2 regions of the Amycolatopsis acidiphila genome follow, and region 1 is predicted to be linked to the other one. Evidence: predicted binding sites of a transcription regulator. Region 1 holds the regulator's gene; the other holds the start of a gene.
What was found. Region 1 encodes HspR, which represses chaperone genes until heat shock. Its sites were predicted from a motif close to ANNTTGAGTNNNNNNNACTCAANNT; they were not measured.

Region 1 (7,619 bases):
AGGACGTCCTGCTGCTCGACGTGACCCCGCTGTCGCTGGGCATCGAGACCAAGGGCGGGGTGTTCACCAAGCTCATCGAGCGCAACACGACCATCCCGACCAAGCGCTCCGAGATCTTCTCCACGGCGGACGACAACCAGCCGTCGGTGCAGATCCAGGTGTTCCAGGGCGAGCGTGAGATCGCGGCGCACAACAAGAAGCTCGGCATGTTCGAGCTGACCGGGCTGCCCCCGGCCCCGCGTGGCGTGCCGCAGATCGAGGTCACCTTCGACATCGACGCCAACGGCATCGTGCACGTGACCGCGAAGGACCTCGGCACCAACAAGGAGCAGTCGATGACGATCACCGGCGGCTCCGCGCTGCCGAAGGACGACATCGACCGCATGGTCAAGGACGCCGAGGCGCACGCCGAGGAGGACAAGAAGCGCCGCGAGGAGGCGGAGACCCGCAACCAGGCGGAGACGCTGGTCTACCAGACCGAGAAGTTCGTCAAGGACAACGACGACAAGCTGCCCGAGGACATCAAGGGCAAGGTCAAGACCGCGATCGACGAGGCCAACGAGGCGCTCAAGGGCACCGACACCGCGGCGATCTCCGCGGCGATCGAAAAGCTGAACACGGCTTCGCAGGAGCTGGGCACCGCGCTGTACGCGAACGCGCAGCAGGCCGGCGGCGACGCCGGTGCCGCGGGCGCCGAGGGTGCCGAGGGCGGTTCCGCCAAGCCCGAGGACGACGTGGTCGACGCCGAGATCGTGGACGAGGACGAGAAGAAGTGACCGGGAAGCACTCGTACGAGGCCAAGGAACAGGAGCGGGAGGCCGCCGAGCCTGTGGTGGTGAGGGATCGTCGCAAGATCGACCCGGAGACCGGCCAGGTGCGCGAGCAGCCGGCGCCGGCCGCCGAGGAGGCCCCCGAGGGCCCCCCGGGGCCGAGCCTCGGGGAGTCCATTGTGGACGACTCGGTCGGCGTCCAGTCGGACGTCGAGAAGCAGCTCGCCGAGCGCACGGCCGACCTGCAGCGGCTCCAGGCGGAGTACGCCAACTACCGCAAGCGGGTGGACCGCGACCGCGAGGCCGTCGTCGTCGGGGCGAAGGCCTCGGTGGTGAACGACCTGCTGCCGCTGCTCGACGACCTCGAGCGCGCCGAGCAGCACGGCGATCTCACCGGCGCGTTCAAGGCGGTGGCGGACAAGCTCGTCGCGAGCCTGCAGCGGTCCGGTCTCGAGTCGTTCGGCGCGGAGGGCGAGCCCTTCGACCCGAGCGTGCACGAGGCGGTGCAGCACAGCACCTCGCCCGAGGTCGCGGGCCCGACGGTGACCACGGTCCTGCGCCGTGGCTACCGCTTCGGCGACCGCACGCTGCGGGCGGCGCTGGTCGGGGTGACCGACCACGAGCCGGGCGGTGCGCCGCCGGCGGTCGACGCGCCGATCGAGGGCGAACTGCCGGTGGAGCAGCTGTCGGATGAGAACCAGCAGTAACAGGTCCTACGCGAAGGGAGGGGACGTCCGGTGAGTGCACGGGAGTGGATCGGCAAGGACTTCTACCGCGAACTGGGCGTCTCCTCCGAGGCGTCGCAGGACGAGATCAAGAAGGCCTACCGCAAGCTCGCGCGGGAGAACCACCCGGACGCGAACCCTGGCAACGCGGCGGCCGAGCAGAAGTTCAAGGCCGTCTCCGAGGCCTACGGCGTGCTGTCGGACCCGGCCAAGCGCAAGGAGTACGACGAGGCACGACGGCTGTTCGGCGCCGGTGCCGGCCCGGGAACCTTCAACTTCCCCGGTGGCGGCGGTTCGGGTTCGTTCGACATGGGCGACCTGTTCGGCCAGACCGCCGGTGCGGGCAACGCGGGTGGTTTCGGGGGGCTCGGCGACATCCTGGGCGGCCTGTTCGGCCGCCGTGGTGGTGCCGCCGGCGCGACGAGCACCCGCGCGCAGCGGGGCGCGGACGTCGAGACCGACGTCCGGATCGACTTCGCCGAGGCGGTCAAGGGCGCGACCCTGCCGCTGCGGCTGTCGAGCCCGGCCACCTGCAAGACCTGTGGCGGCAACGGCGCCAAGCCCGGCACCAGCCCGCGGACCTGCCCGGTCTGCGCGGGGTCGGGCCTGGTCAGCCGGAGCCAGGGGGCGTTCGCGTTCTCCGAGCCGTGCCGGGAGTGCCGGGGCCGCGGCAAGATCATCGACGACCCGTGCCCCGAATGCGGTGGCGAGGGCATCAGCACCCAGACCAGGACGCTGACCGTGCGGGTGCCCGCGGGGGTCGACGACAACCAGCGGATCCGGCTGGCAGGCCAGGGCGAGCCGGGCCGGGGCACCGCCTCGGCAGGTGACCTCTACGTCCGGGTGCACGTCACGCCGCACCCGGTGTTCGGCCGGTCCGGCAACGACCTGACGATCACGGTCCCGGTCAGCTTCCCGGAGCTGACGCTGGGTGCGACGATCACGGTGCCGACGCTGGAGAGCAAGGTCTCGCTGAAGGTGCCGCCCGGCACGAACAACGGCCGGGTGCTGCGCGTGCGCGGCAAGGGCATCGTCAAACGCGACGGCACCAAGGGTGACCTGCTGGTGACCCTGCAGGTGGCCGTGCCGTCCCGGGTGGACGGGCCGGAGAAGCAGGCGCTCGAAGCGCTCGCGGAGGCGTCGGCGAAGCACGATCCCAGGCCGGAGATCACGGAGATGCTCAAGGAGCGGTGATGGCTTTCGGTGGGTTGCCCCACGGGGCGGACGAGGACACCCCGGTCTTCGTGATCTCGGTGGCCGCGCAGCTGTCCGGACTGCACGCGCAGACCCTGCGCGCCTACGACCGGCAGGGGCTCGTCTCGCCCGGCCGCACCGCGGGCGGCGGGCGGCGGTACTCGATGCGGGACATCGCGTTGCTGCGCGAGGTGCAGCGGCTGTCCCAGGAGTCCGGCGTCAACCTGGCCGGGATCAAGCGGATCATCGAGCTGGAGAACCAGGTCGACGCGCTGCGTTCCCGGATCGGTGAGCTCACCGAGGAGCTGGCCGCCGCGTACGCCGCCGCCGAGCAGGCGGCGGCCGCGGTGCACGCCTCCTACCGGAAGGACCTGGTGCCGATCCGGCACGAGACGTCGCTGGTGGTCTGGAAGCCCAAGCGCAGGTAGCGCGCTGAAGAAGGGGCGGTACCGCCCCTTCTTCAGCGCAGGTGCTGGGCGAAGAACGCGAGCACGCGGCGCCAGGCGTCCTCACTGGACTCGCGGTGGTAGCCCACCCCGGCGTACCGGGCCAGCACGTTCAGCGGCCCGAGGTGGAACTGGTTCGCGAAGCTGTGCCCGGCTTCGGGGTACTCCTTGACGTCGTGCGGGATGCCGCGCTCGGCGAGCTCCTTCTCGAGCTGCGCCGCCGTGCCCTTGAGCGACGGGTCCCGCTTGCCGAAGCTCGCCACCACCGGGCATGCACCGTCCAGAATGGACAGATCCTTCGGCAGCTGCCCGTAGTAGGGCGCGGAAACGTCGAAGCCCTGCGTCGCCGCGACGAGCGCGAAGCCGCCGCCCATGCAGAACCCGACGACGCCGACCTTCCCCGAGCAGTCCGCTCGCTGCGCGAGCAGGCCGCGCGCGGCGGAGATGTCGTCGAAGGCGCGGCCCTGCGCCGTCGCCAGCTCCTTGAACACGGTCTTCACGCAGCGCACGAAACCGCCGCGTGAGTACAGGTCCGGGCACAGCGCGAGGTATCCCGCGGTCGCGAACCGGTCGGTGATGTTGCGTGCGTCCTCGGTCAGGCCCACCGCGTCGTGGACGACCACGACGCCCGGCCACGGCGGCTCGCCGGAGACCTCTTTCTGGGGCTCGGCCAGGTAACCGCGAATCGTTCCGTCCGGCACAGAGATGTCCATGCGGCCAGAGGCTACCGTCAGTCGATGGTGAACGGGTCGTAGCGGATCTGGTCCAGCGCCGTGCCCGCGACGAGCATGCGCGACACCGTCGCCCGGATCATCGCCGGGGAGCCCGACACCAGGACGTCGTGGCCCGGCCAGGCGCCGTGGCGGGTGACGACGTCCGCGAGCGTGCCCTGTTCGCAACCGGCCAGGCCCGGCCCGCCCTCGATCACCGGCGTCACCGTCAGCCAGGGGTTGCAGCTGGCCATCATCCGCAGGCCTTCGAGCGCGTAGAGGTCTTCGCGGGTGCGGCCGCCGTAGAACAGCCGGACCTTCGGGTTCTCGCCCCACTGCGCCAGGTCGTCGAGCATCGCCTGCAGCGGCGCGACACCGGTGCCGCCTGCCACCATCAGCACGTCCCGCCCGGACTCACGGTCGACGTGCAGCCGGCCGAGCGGCGGCCCGAACCGCCACACGTCGCCCTTCTGCGTGTGGCTGACGATCGCGCGCGAGACCCAGCCGCCGTCGACCGCGCGGACGTGGAACTCCAGCGAGCCGTCCTCACGCGGCGCCGTGGCCGGGGACAGGTACCGCCACAGCCGCGGCCGCTGCGGCACCTCGACGCTCAGGTACTGGCCGGCGCGGAACGGGATCGGGGACTCGGGCTCGACCCGCACCATCGCCAGGTCCCAGCTCAGCCGCCGGTGGTCGGCGACGATCGCGGACCAGCTGGCCGGGTTGGTGTCGGAGGCGGCCGCCTCCTGCATCTGCCGGGCGATGATCGTGAACGCCTCGGCCCAGGCGCGCTCGACCTCCGGCGTCCAGTCGGGGCCGAGCTGGGTGCGCATCGCGAACAGCAGCGCGGTGCCGATCGCCTCGTAGTGCTTGGGGATCACGCCGAACTTGCGGTGGTCACGACCGAGCTGGCGCAGGAACGGGACGAGGTCGTCGGGCTGGTCCACCATCTGCACGACGTGCACCAGCGCCCGCACCATCCGGTTGCGCTGCACCTCCATGTTGATCGGGAAGAAGTCGCGCGTGGCCGGGGCGAGGGTGAAGAGCATGCCGTAGAAGAACTGTGTCACTTCCGGTAGATACGGCTCCGCCTTGGTCCAGGAGTCCTGGATGAGCCGCACCATGGCGGTGACGGCTGGCGGCGCCTCCCGGTGGACGGACCGGGGGACGGGACTGACGGGTTCGGCGGTCATCTGTTTCGGGGTGCTCCGGGGTGCGCGTTGATGCTCGGACTCGATTATTCACGAACGCGCAATAGCAGGGCCCCTACGCGCAGAACCAGGCCACAGGGGTCGTCACTGCGTGAAATGATCACGAATATTCCACCCCATTCAGTCAAGCGTAATCCGGAAAGGAGGACGCCATTGGATCGCAGAGTAACGGCTTCTCGGCCTATTGCCTCTATAGTTGCTCCGTCCGGGTGGTTAGTCGGACGACGACCGAGTGGTCCGGCTCACGCGACTGATAGTTGTTTCATGCAACTACTATACGTATAGTTGTATGTGACAACCAATCAGGAGGCGTCCCATGAGTCTGAGCGAGCACGCCGGGATCGAGCTCCTGCGGCAGCTGCGGGTCGCGGGCCAGCTGCAGCATGCCTGGGTCACCTACTCGTGGCAGCGCGGCGAGCCCGGGCTGCACCCCGCCGCCGCGATGCTGCTGAGCGACCTCGCCCTCAACGGCGAGTCCCGCCCGTCCGAGCTGGCCAAGCGCAAGATGGTCGACGTGTCGGTGATCAGCAGGCAGATCGCGCAGCTGGTCGCCTCCGGGCTCGTCGAGCGCAGGCCGGCCCCCGAGGACGGCCGCGCGGCGCTGGTGCGCGTCTCCGAGCAGGGCGAGACCGAGCTCAAGCGCTGGCGCGAGAGCTACCTGGAGCTGGTCCGGACCGCGCTGAGCGACTGGACCGAGGAAGAGGTCGCGGCACTGACGACCCGGCTGGCGTCGATGAACGACGCGATGCGCCGGACCGTCGGGGAGAAGTGAGTGTTTCGTCCATAACACCCGAAATGTGGTGTGATCCGCATGAACAAGGGATGCCTACCCTATTTTTCTGGGCTCCGGCGCGCCTAAAGTAAGGCTAACCAGAGTCCGGAACCTGAGGGAGTAGCACGTGTGGGCCGACGGCGTCCCGAACCTGCTGATCGGGCTGCGTGAAGGGCTCGAAGCAGGGTTGGTGGTGAGCATCCTGCTCGCCGCACTCCGCCGCAGCGACGGCAAGGCTTCCACCTCGCCCATCTGGCTCGGCGTGCTCGCGGCGGTCATGCTCGCCGCCGGGTTCGGCGCCGTGCTCACCTTTTCGCGGTCCGAGCTGTCGACCACCGCGCAGGAGTCGTTCGGCGGGGTGCTCAGCCTCGTCGCCGTCTGCCTCGTCACCGCGATGGTGTTCTGGATGCGCCGGACCGCCCGCAGCCTGTCGGGCGAGCTCTCGGCGAAGGTCAGCGGCGCCGCGGCGATCGGCGCCGGCGCGCTCGCGATGACAGCCTTCCTCGCCGTCGGCCGCGAAGGCCTCGAGACCGCGTTGTTCCTGTGGACGACCGTTCAGGCCGCCGGCGAGTCGACGGCCCCACTGGTCGGCGCGGCACTGGGCATCGCGATCGCCGCGCTGCTGTGCTGGCTGCTCTACCGCAGCGCGATCCGGATCAACCTCGGCAAGTTCTTCTCCCGCACCGCCGTGCTGCTGGTCGTGATCGCCGCCGGGGTGCTCGCCTACGGCCTCGGCGACCTGCAGGACGCCGGTCTGCTGCCGGGCCGCGGCTGGCTCGCCTTCGACCTGTCGGGGTCGATCTCCGTGGACACCTGGTGGGTCACCCTCATCCGCGGCGTCACGAACCTCACGCCCACGATGACCTGGCTGCAGGTCGTCGCCTACCTGGTCTACCTCGCTGTCGTGCTCACGATGTTCTTCGGCCGCAAGTCCGTCGCCGCGCCGGTGCGGACCGAGCGGGTGCGCAAGCCGGTCAAGCGCTGGGTGTGGGTGACCGCCGCCATCGCCGTCCCGCTCGTCGCGGCCGGGGTGTTCGCGCTCGTCGTGCCGTCCTCGCAGGCGAACGCCCGGCAGGTGACGATCACCGCGTCCGCCTGCGCGCCCGACTTCACGGCGCTGACCGCCGGGTCGCAGGAGTTCACCGTGGTCAACAAGTCCGGCCGCAGCGGCGAGATCTACCTCGTCCGTGCCGGCGACGGCGGGGTGATCGGCGAGCTGGAGGGCCTCGGCCCCGGGACCCGGCGGAGCATGCCCGCGGACCTGCCCGCCGGTGAGTACGCCTGGCGCTGCGAGATGTCCGGCGCGCCCGAACAGCTGTCGGCGACCGTCGCCGCGACCGGTGCGGGTGGCGCCGCGCCGCCGGTGGTGCTGCCGGTGTCCGAGCAGGACCTCGACGGCCCGCTGAAGCAGTACCAGGACTACGTCGCGCCGCAGCTGGCCACGCTGGCCGGCCAGGTGGACACCTTGCGCGGCGCGATCGCGGCCGGGAACGTCGACGCCGCCAAGGCGGCCTGGTTGCCCGCGCAGCTGACCTGGGAGCAGGTCGGCGCCGCCTACGGCAGCTTCGGCGACCTCGCCGACGCGATCGACGGCCAGCCGGACGGGCTCCCCGGCGGCGTCGCCGACCAGGACTTCGCGGGTCTGCGGCGGATCGAGTACGGCCTGTGGCACGGGCAGGGCGCGGCCACCCTCGGCCCGATCGCCGACAAGCTGGCGCAGGACGTCGCGGCCCTGCGGCAGCAGCTGCCGACGATCACCGCCGACCCGGCCGACCTGCCGGTCCGCGCGCA
Region 2 (7,619 bases), 810 kb from region 1:
CGCGCTCGTCGGCGGTGTCGTCACCGCGGTCGTGCTGTACCTGCTGTCCTACCGCGGCGGGGTGCAGGGGCTGCGGTTGATCCTGATGGGCATCGGGGTCAGCGCGATGCTGCTCGCGATCAACTCCTACCTCATCACGCGCGCGTCGCTGCAGGACGCGATCGTCGCCCGGTCCTGGCAGGTCGGCGGTCTCAACGGCCGCGAATGGGGCCACGTCACGGTCGCCGGCCTCACCCTCGCCGTGCTGCTGCCGATCGCGCTGGCGTTCGGGCGCCGGCTGTCGCTGCTGGAGCTGGGGGACGACAAAGCGCAGGCGCTGGGCGTGCGGACCGAGCGGACCCGGCTCGTGCTGCTGGCGGTGAGTGTCGCGCTCGCGGCGTTCACGGTCGCCGTGGCGGGACCGATCGCGTTCCTCGCGCTCGCCGCCCCGCAGGTCGCGCGGCGGCTGTCGGGCACGGCGGGCCCGGCACTGGCGACCTCCGCGCTCATGGGTGCGTTCCTGCTGGTGACGAGTGACTTCGTGGTCCAGCGGCTGTTCGGCTCGCGGCTGCCGGTCGGCGTGGTCACCGGCGCGGTCGGCGGGCTGTACCTCGCGTGGCTGCTGGTGCACCAGTGGCGCCGTCGCGCCTGATTCCGGCCGGCTGCGGGCCTGGAATCCGGCAAGATGGCACTTCGTGGGCGACTCTCCTCGGCAACCGGCGCGTGCGGCGATGCCGCCGCTGACCGGCCGGACGCTGCTCTGGATCGCGGTGTCGATCGTGGTGCTCACCGCCGCGATCGTGACGGCCCTGTGGTGGGCAGGCACCCGTGGCCTGACCGGCGACCAGCTGGTGACCGCGCGGTTCGACGCCCTGAAGATCGGGTTGAGCGTCGGGGTCGGCAGCGGTGGCCTGCTGGCCCTCTACCTGGCCTGGCGGCGGCAGCGCTCCACCGAGGACACTCTCGCTCACCAGCAGGAAGTCGCCCTCGACAACCAGGCCGACGCGCTCGAGCGGCGGATCACCGAGCTCTACACCAAGGCCGCCGAACAGCTCGGCTCCGGCAAGGCCCCCGTTCGCCTCGCGGGCCTGTACGCGCTCGAACGCCTTGCCCAGGGCACCGAGAGCCAGCGGCAGACCATCGTCAACCTGCTCTGCGCGTACCTGCGGATGCCCGACGAGGTCGGCGGCACCCAGGAACGTGAGGTCCGCCTGACCGCGCAGCGCATCCTGGCCCACCACCAACGTCCCGGCTTCGACAGCGAACACCCCGCCGAGACCTTCTGGCCCGACGTCGACCTCGATCTCACCGGCGCCACCCTCGTCGACGCCGACTTCAGCCACTGCCGGCTGCGCGCGCCCCGGCTCGGCGGCGTGACGTTCGCCGGACCCGCCGGTTTCGACGAGACGACCTTTCTCGGCGACGCGCGGTTCGAGGACGTGACCTTCACGGCGGAGGCCCGCTTCGACAACGCCACCTTCACGAGGAACGCCTGGTTCGACGGAGTGGTCTTCACCGGAAAGGCCGGGTTCGAGAAGGCGGCCTTCGCGAGGAACGCGCTGTTCCGCGGGGTGACCTTTCCCGCGGACGCCGTGTTCCGAGGGGGCGGCTTCGCCAAGAACGCCTGGTTCGGCAAAGCGACCTTCACCGGCAACGCGGATTTCCGGGAGGCCACGGTCGCCAAGACCGCCCAGTTCTCCGGGACGACCTTCAGCGGCGACGCCTGGTTCGGCAAGGCGTCCTTCGCCGGGAACTCCGACTTCCGCGGCGCCACCTTCACCCGGAACGCCGTCTTCCGGGAGGCGGCCTTCACGATGACCGCGCTGTTCTGCGGAGCGGCTTTCCGCCAGGAAGCCGGGTTCCGCGGCGCCGCCTTCGCCATGGACGCCGATTTCAGCGGAGCCGTCTTCAGCGGGGACGTGCGGTTCATCGAGGCGATCTTCTCCCGCGACACGGAGTTCCGTGGTGCGGCGTTCGACGGGGAGGCCGGGTTCCGTGGCGTCACCTTCAGCCGGTCCCCGCGCCTGCAGCGGGTGAAGTTCGCCAACGGGATCCCGTCCGAGGTGGCGCAGTGGGTGTCCCCGGCCGAAGCCGTGCCTGACTGACACGCGACGGTGCCCCCTCACCGCCAGGGCGAGAGGGCACTGTCGCTCGAAAACCGTTATGCCGCCTGGGCAACCGGGCTCGACGCCGGGGTCAGCGCCAGGTCCAGCACCTCGCGGACGTTGGCCACCGGGTGCACGTCGAGCTCGGCCAGCACCTCCGCGGGCACGTCGTCGAGGTCGGGCTCGTTGCGCTGCGGGATGATCACCGTCTTCATCCCCGCCCGGTGCGCCGCCAGCAGCTTCTGCTTGACGCCACCGATCGGCAGCACCCGCCCGGTCAGCGACACCTCGCCGGTCATCGCCACGTCCGCCCGCACCACGCGGCCCGACAACAGCGACGCCAGCGCCGTGGTCATCGTGACCCCGGCCGACGGGCCGTCCTTGGGCACCGCGCCCGCGGGCACGTGCACGTGGATGCCGCGCTCCTTCAGGTCGCCGACCGGCAGCTCCAGCTCCGCGCCGTGCGAACGCAGGTAGGACAGCGCGATCTGCGCCGACTCCTTCATCACGTCGCCGAGCTGACCGGTCAGGGTCAGCCCGGTGCCGCTGGACTCCGGGTCCGCCAGCGACGCCTCCACGTAGAGCACGTCACCACCGGCGCCGGTCACCGCCAGGCCTGTGGCCACGCCCGGAGTGGAGGTCCGCTGCGTCGAAACGGGCAGCGATGACTCCGGCAGGTGCCGAGGCCGGCCGAGGTAGCCCTGCAGGTCCTCCGTGTCCACGGTGATCGGCAGCGACACCTCGTCCAGTGCGACCCGGGTCGCGATCTTGCGCAGCACCTTCGCGATGGTCCGGTTGGCGTTGCGGACGCCGGCCTCACGGGTGTACTCCGCTGCGATCCGGCTCAGCGCGGCTTCGGTGAACCGCACGTCGTCCGTGCCGAGACCCGCCCGCTCCAGCTCACGCGGCAGTAGGTGGTCGCGCCCGATGATCACCTTCTCGTGCTCGGTGTAGCCGTCGAGGGTGACCAGCTCCATCCGGTCCAGCAGCGGGCCGGGGATCGTCTCCAGCGCGTTCGCCGTCGCCAGGAACACCACGTCCGACAGGTCGAGCTCGACCTCCAGGTAGTGGTCCCGGAACGTGTGGTTCTGCTCCGGGTCCAGCACCTCGAGCAGGGCCGCGGTCGGGTCGCCGCGGTAGTCGGCGCCCACCTTGTCGACCTCGTCGAGCAGGACGACCGGGTTCATCGAACCGGCTTCCTTGATGGCGCGGACGATCCGGCCCGGCATCGCGCCGACATAGGTGCGCCGGTGCCCGCGGATCTCCGCCTCGTCCCGCACGCCGCCGAGTGCGACGCGGACGAAATTGCGGCCCATCGCCTTGGCGACCGACTCACCGAGCGACGTCTTGCCGACGCCCGGAGGGCCGACCAGCGCGAGCACGGCGCCGGAGCGCCGCCCGCCGACCTGGCCCAGCCCGGCCTCGGTCCGGCGGTTGCGCACCGCCAGGTACTCGATGATGCGTTCCTTCACGTCGTCCAGGCCCGCGTGGTCGGCGTCGAGCACCGCCCGCGCGCCCGCGATGTCGTGCACGTCGTCGGTCCGGGTCTGCCACGGCATCTCCAGCACCGTGTCCAGCCAGGTCCGGATCCAGCCGCCTTCCGGGGACTGGTCGGAGGTCCGCTCCAGCTTGTCCACCTCGGCCAGCGCGGCCTTGCGGACGTGCTCGGGCAGGTCGGCCTTCTCGACGCGGGCGCGGTAGTCGTCCTCGTCGTCGGCCGAACCGTCCAGCTCGCCCAGCTCCTTGCGGATCGCCTCGAGCTGGCGGCGCAGCAGGAACTCCTTCTGCTGCTTCTCCATGCCCTCGGCCACGTCCTTGCGGATCGTGTCGGTGACCTCCAGCTCGGCCAGGTACTCGCGGCTCCATTCGAGCGCGCGCTCCAGCCGGGCCGCGACGTCGAGCGCGCGCAGCAGTTCCAGCTTCTGGTCCAGGTCCAGGTACGGCGCGTTGCCCGCCAGGTCGGCGATCGCCGACGGCTCCTCGAGCTCCTGGACGGCGTCGATCATCTGCCAGCCGCCACGCTGCTGCAGGATCGAGATCACCACGGTCTTGTACTCGGCGGCGAGCGTCTTCGCGCGCTCGTCGCTCAGCTCCGGGGCCTCCTCGGTACGCACCCAGCGGGCCGCGCCCGGCCCGTCGCCGGTCTCGCCGACCACCGCACGGCCGGTGCCGCGCAGCAGGACGGCGGCCTTGCCGCCGGGGATCCGGCCGATCCGCTCGATGGTCGCCACCGTGCCCAGCTCGGCGTACTCGCCGTGCACGCGCGGGACGATCAGGACCTCGGCCTTGGCGGCCGGAAGCGAGCGGATGCCCGGGAACGACGGCGTGCTCGGTGCCTTGGCCTGCGCGGACTCCACCGCGGCGCGGGTCTCGGCGACGTCGAGCTCGAGCGGGACGATCATGCCGGGTAACACGACGTCGTCGTCGAGGGGAAGCAGGGGCAGGAGCCTGATTTCGGTCATCGGGACGCTCCTTCGTAGTTGAGTCTGCTCTGCTCAACTTCGTCGCGTCCCGATTTGTTTCCGCAGGTAGTTCGCTATGAGCGAGCAGCCATCCGGGAATAAGATCAGCGCGGTCGTTCGGCCGCTCCGCACCAGCCGAACGGCCGTGCGCGGCGCTCGGCGCGGTTCAGCGGCCGGTCCGCGCGCCAGTCCGCGGGCGGCACCAGGCCCGGCTCGACCATCGGCCAGCCGCCGAACCAGGACTCGATCTCCGCGCGCCGCCGCACCCACAGCGGGTTGCTGGTGCGCTGGTAGGCCTCGGCGAGCTCGTGCACGGCGGCCGCGTCCTCCGGCGGCAGGTTCTCGTCCGTGAAGTGCGAGACCGCGAGCCAGCTGCCGGGCGCGAGGCGGCCCCGGTAGCGCGCGACGATCTCCTCGGGACGGTCGTCGCCGCCGATGAAGTGCAGCACCCCGATCAGCAGCAGGCACACCGGCTGCCCGAAGTCGAGCAGCTGCCTGGTCGTCCGGTGCTTGAGCACGGCGTCGACGTGCCGCAGGTCGGCCTGCACCAGCCCGGCCCAGTCGGTCGCGCCGTCCTGCTCCAGCAACACGGTCGAGTGCGCGACCGCGACCGGCTCGTAGTCGACGTACACCACGGACGCCCGCTCGCCCGCCGGCAGGTTGTCGCGGACGATCTCGTGCACGTTGCCCACGGTCGGCACGCCCGAGCCCAGGTCGAGGAACTGCCGGATCCCCGCGTCCAGCGCGGCCTGCACCAGTCGGCCGAGGAAGTCCCGGTTCTGCCGGGCCAGCTCACGAGCGTGCGGGAACACTTCGACCGCGCGCTTGCCGAACTCCCGGTCCACCGCCCAGTTCTGGCTGCCCCCGAGATACCAGTCGTAGATCCGGGCCGCGGACGGCTTCTCGGTGTCGACCCCGGCGGGAGCCTTCGGCGCGGATTTTCGACCTTCACTCACACGAGTGATTGAATCACGGCCGTCACGCGGAGCGCGGTGTTTGAGGGCGGTGGGTGACGGGTGGGGGCACAGCGGGTCGTCTGTACCAGTAGGTCCACAACGGCCGGTACCCCTGCGAGTACCAGAACGGGGTGGATCGCGGGTTCGCGAGCGCGTGGTGCAGGAGCACGGCGTCGACGCTGACCTCGTCGAACAGCTGGTGCGCGTGTGCCGCCAGCGCGGTGCCCACGCCGGAGGACCGGGCGGCCTCGGCGACGTGCAGAGAAGAGAGGTAGCCGACGCGGCCGGCCGAGACGTACGGCGAGACCCAGCTCGTTACCGGCGGGAACTGCAGCTGCAGCAGGCCGAGCGGGCGACCGTAGAGCTCGGCGATCCACACCGTCGGCTCGGTCCGGTCGAGCTGGTCCGCCAGGTCCGCGGCGAGCAGTTCGTCGGCGTTGCCGCGCAAGGTGACGAGGCCGAACTGCGCGTCGTACCGCTGCAGCTCGGTGTACAGCTCGACGGCCGTGCCGAGATCGCCCGCCTCGGCCGGCCGGATCCGCACGCCCGGTTCGGTGGCGGGCCCGGGCGTGCTCAACCGGTCGGCAGGACGGACGGCCAGCACCCGTACCGGCGCGAAGCCGTGCCGCAGCAGCTCGGCCGAGCCCGCGGAGTCACGGCTGGGCCGGGGGATGACGGCGGCGGTGTCCCAATCCCCAGGGGGCGCCACGTCAGCGAGGTGTTCATCCCATCGCGTGAGAATCTCGGCCAGGGATTCGCCAGGTGCGGGTCCGGCGAGATGTACCGTGAGCCGGTACTCCACGAGCGCCCGCCACAGAGAGTCACGGGACCGCTCGCCCACCTCGCTTCGCGTCGCGAAACCGTCCGCGGCCGAGTCCCCGTTCTCCGCCCGGAACCGGCCGACGTGCTCGCCGTTCCCGGCGAAGGGGTCTGACGAGGGCAGGAGTGAGTCCGCACTGTTCAACCTGGTGGCGTGCGCCGTTGCGAGCGCCTCCCTATTCATGCGCGTATTGAAGACCCCTTACTCGATCAAGGTGACAGCAGGGCCGGTTACCGCTCGTCATCGAAAAAGAAAGCGGAATGGGCGCCGGTTTCACCCGGTAGTCACCGCAGCTCACCGCAGTTGGCACGTTGTTAACTATGGGGTGATCTGATGGGGCCGGAAAGAGGCTGAAGTACGCCCTCCGGGGTACAGTGGCACCCTCATTCGTGCGGTGATCATTACGAGTGCTGGGTGCAGGCGCAGTGGGGCCTTGGGCGGGGAAGGAGGTTGCATGCCGGGCACTGGCGGCTCGCCGGATGCTTCCGTTCCGGTGGTGGCCGGCACCGATGCCCGCCCGCCGTCGGTCGACGCGCGTGGCGACGAGCGGCGGTTCCGGCTCTACACGCTCACAGTGCTCACCTTCGGCATCCTGGCCGCGATCGTGGTCTCCCTGCTCTGGCTCCCCTTCGAGGGCACGCCGCAGCTGTGGTGGATCGGTCCCGTGCTCGCGTTGTCGTTCCTGCTCGCCGAGCAGCTCGGCATCAACGTCGACGTCCGCAGCGGCATCTCGTGGACGATCTCCTTCACCGAGATACCACTGGTCATCGGCTTCTTCGTGGCTCCGTTCGAGGTCGTGCTGATCGCCCACCTCGTCGCGGGAATCAGCACCCTGCTGGTGCGCCGGGTGTCCGGCCGGGTGCTCTACAACGCCGGCGCGTTCCTGCTCGAGATCACCAGCGGGTTCGCGGTGGCCGGACTCGTCCAGCACGCGATGGGCAGCACCGGGATGACCTGGCCCGCCGCGCTCGCGGGCACCCTGACCGCGCCGCTGGCCAGCACCCTGCTCGCCCTCGCGGCGGTTCGCGTGCTGCGGCGGCGGATGCGCATCGGCACCGCGCTGCGGCTGACCGGGCGGATCCTCGTGGTCGGGTTCGTCAACGCCTCGGTCGGCCTGAGCGGCTACCTCGTGATCGTCGGCACGAGCAACGCCTGGCCGCTCGTGGTCGCCGTCTTCCTCGGACTTTCCGCGCTGTACTGGGCTTATTCGGATCTGCTGCGCGAACAGCGCGACATGGAAGCGCTTTCCGACGTCAGCCTGATGGTCGCCAGGTCGGGTCAGCAGGCGGCCGCCCGC

Region 2: a site for HspR is predicted at 4,562-4,586, ahead of lon (endopeptidase La). Genes of this name have one in related genera too.

What each region holds. Positions count from the first base shown of each region.
Region 1 is NZ_CP090063.1:7,948,978-7,956,596, forward strand. It holds gene dnaK (molecular chaperone DnaK) at 1-776, shown strand, start outside; gene grpE (nucleotide exchange factor GrpE) at 773-1,477, shown strand; gene dnaJ (molecular chaperone DnaJ) at 1,508-2,689, shown strand; gene LWP59_RS39095 (heat shock protein transcriptional repressor HspR) at 2,689-3,117, shown strand; gene LWP59_RS39100 (dienelactone hydrolase family protein) at 3,150-3,848, opposite strand; gene LWP59_RS39105 (globin domain-containing protein) at 3,866-5,038, opposite strand; gene LWP59_RS39110 (MarR family winged helix-turn-helix transcriptional regulator) at 5,373-5,828, shown strand; gene efeU (iron uptake transporter permease EfeU) at 5,956-7,619, shown strand, end outside.
Region 2 is NZ_CP090063.1:577,755-585,373, forward strand. It holds gene LWP59_RS02850 (FecCD family ABC transporter permease) at 1-631, shown strand, start outside; gene LWP59_RS02855 (pentapeptide repeat-containing protein) at 675-2,084, shown strand; gene lon (endopeptidase La) at 2,141-4,546, opposite strand; gene LWP59_RS02865 (SAM-dependent methyltransferase) at 4,651-5,502, opposite strand; gene LWP59_RS02870 (GNAT family N-acetyltransferase) at 5,525-6,505, opposite strand; gene LWP59_RS02875 (putative bifunctional diguanylate cyclase/phosphodiesterase) at 6,777-7,619, shown strand, end outside.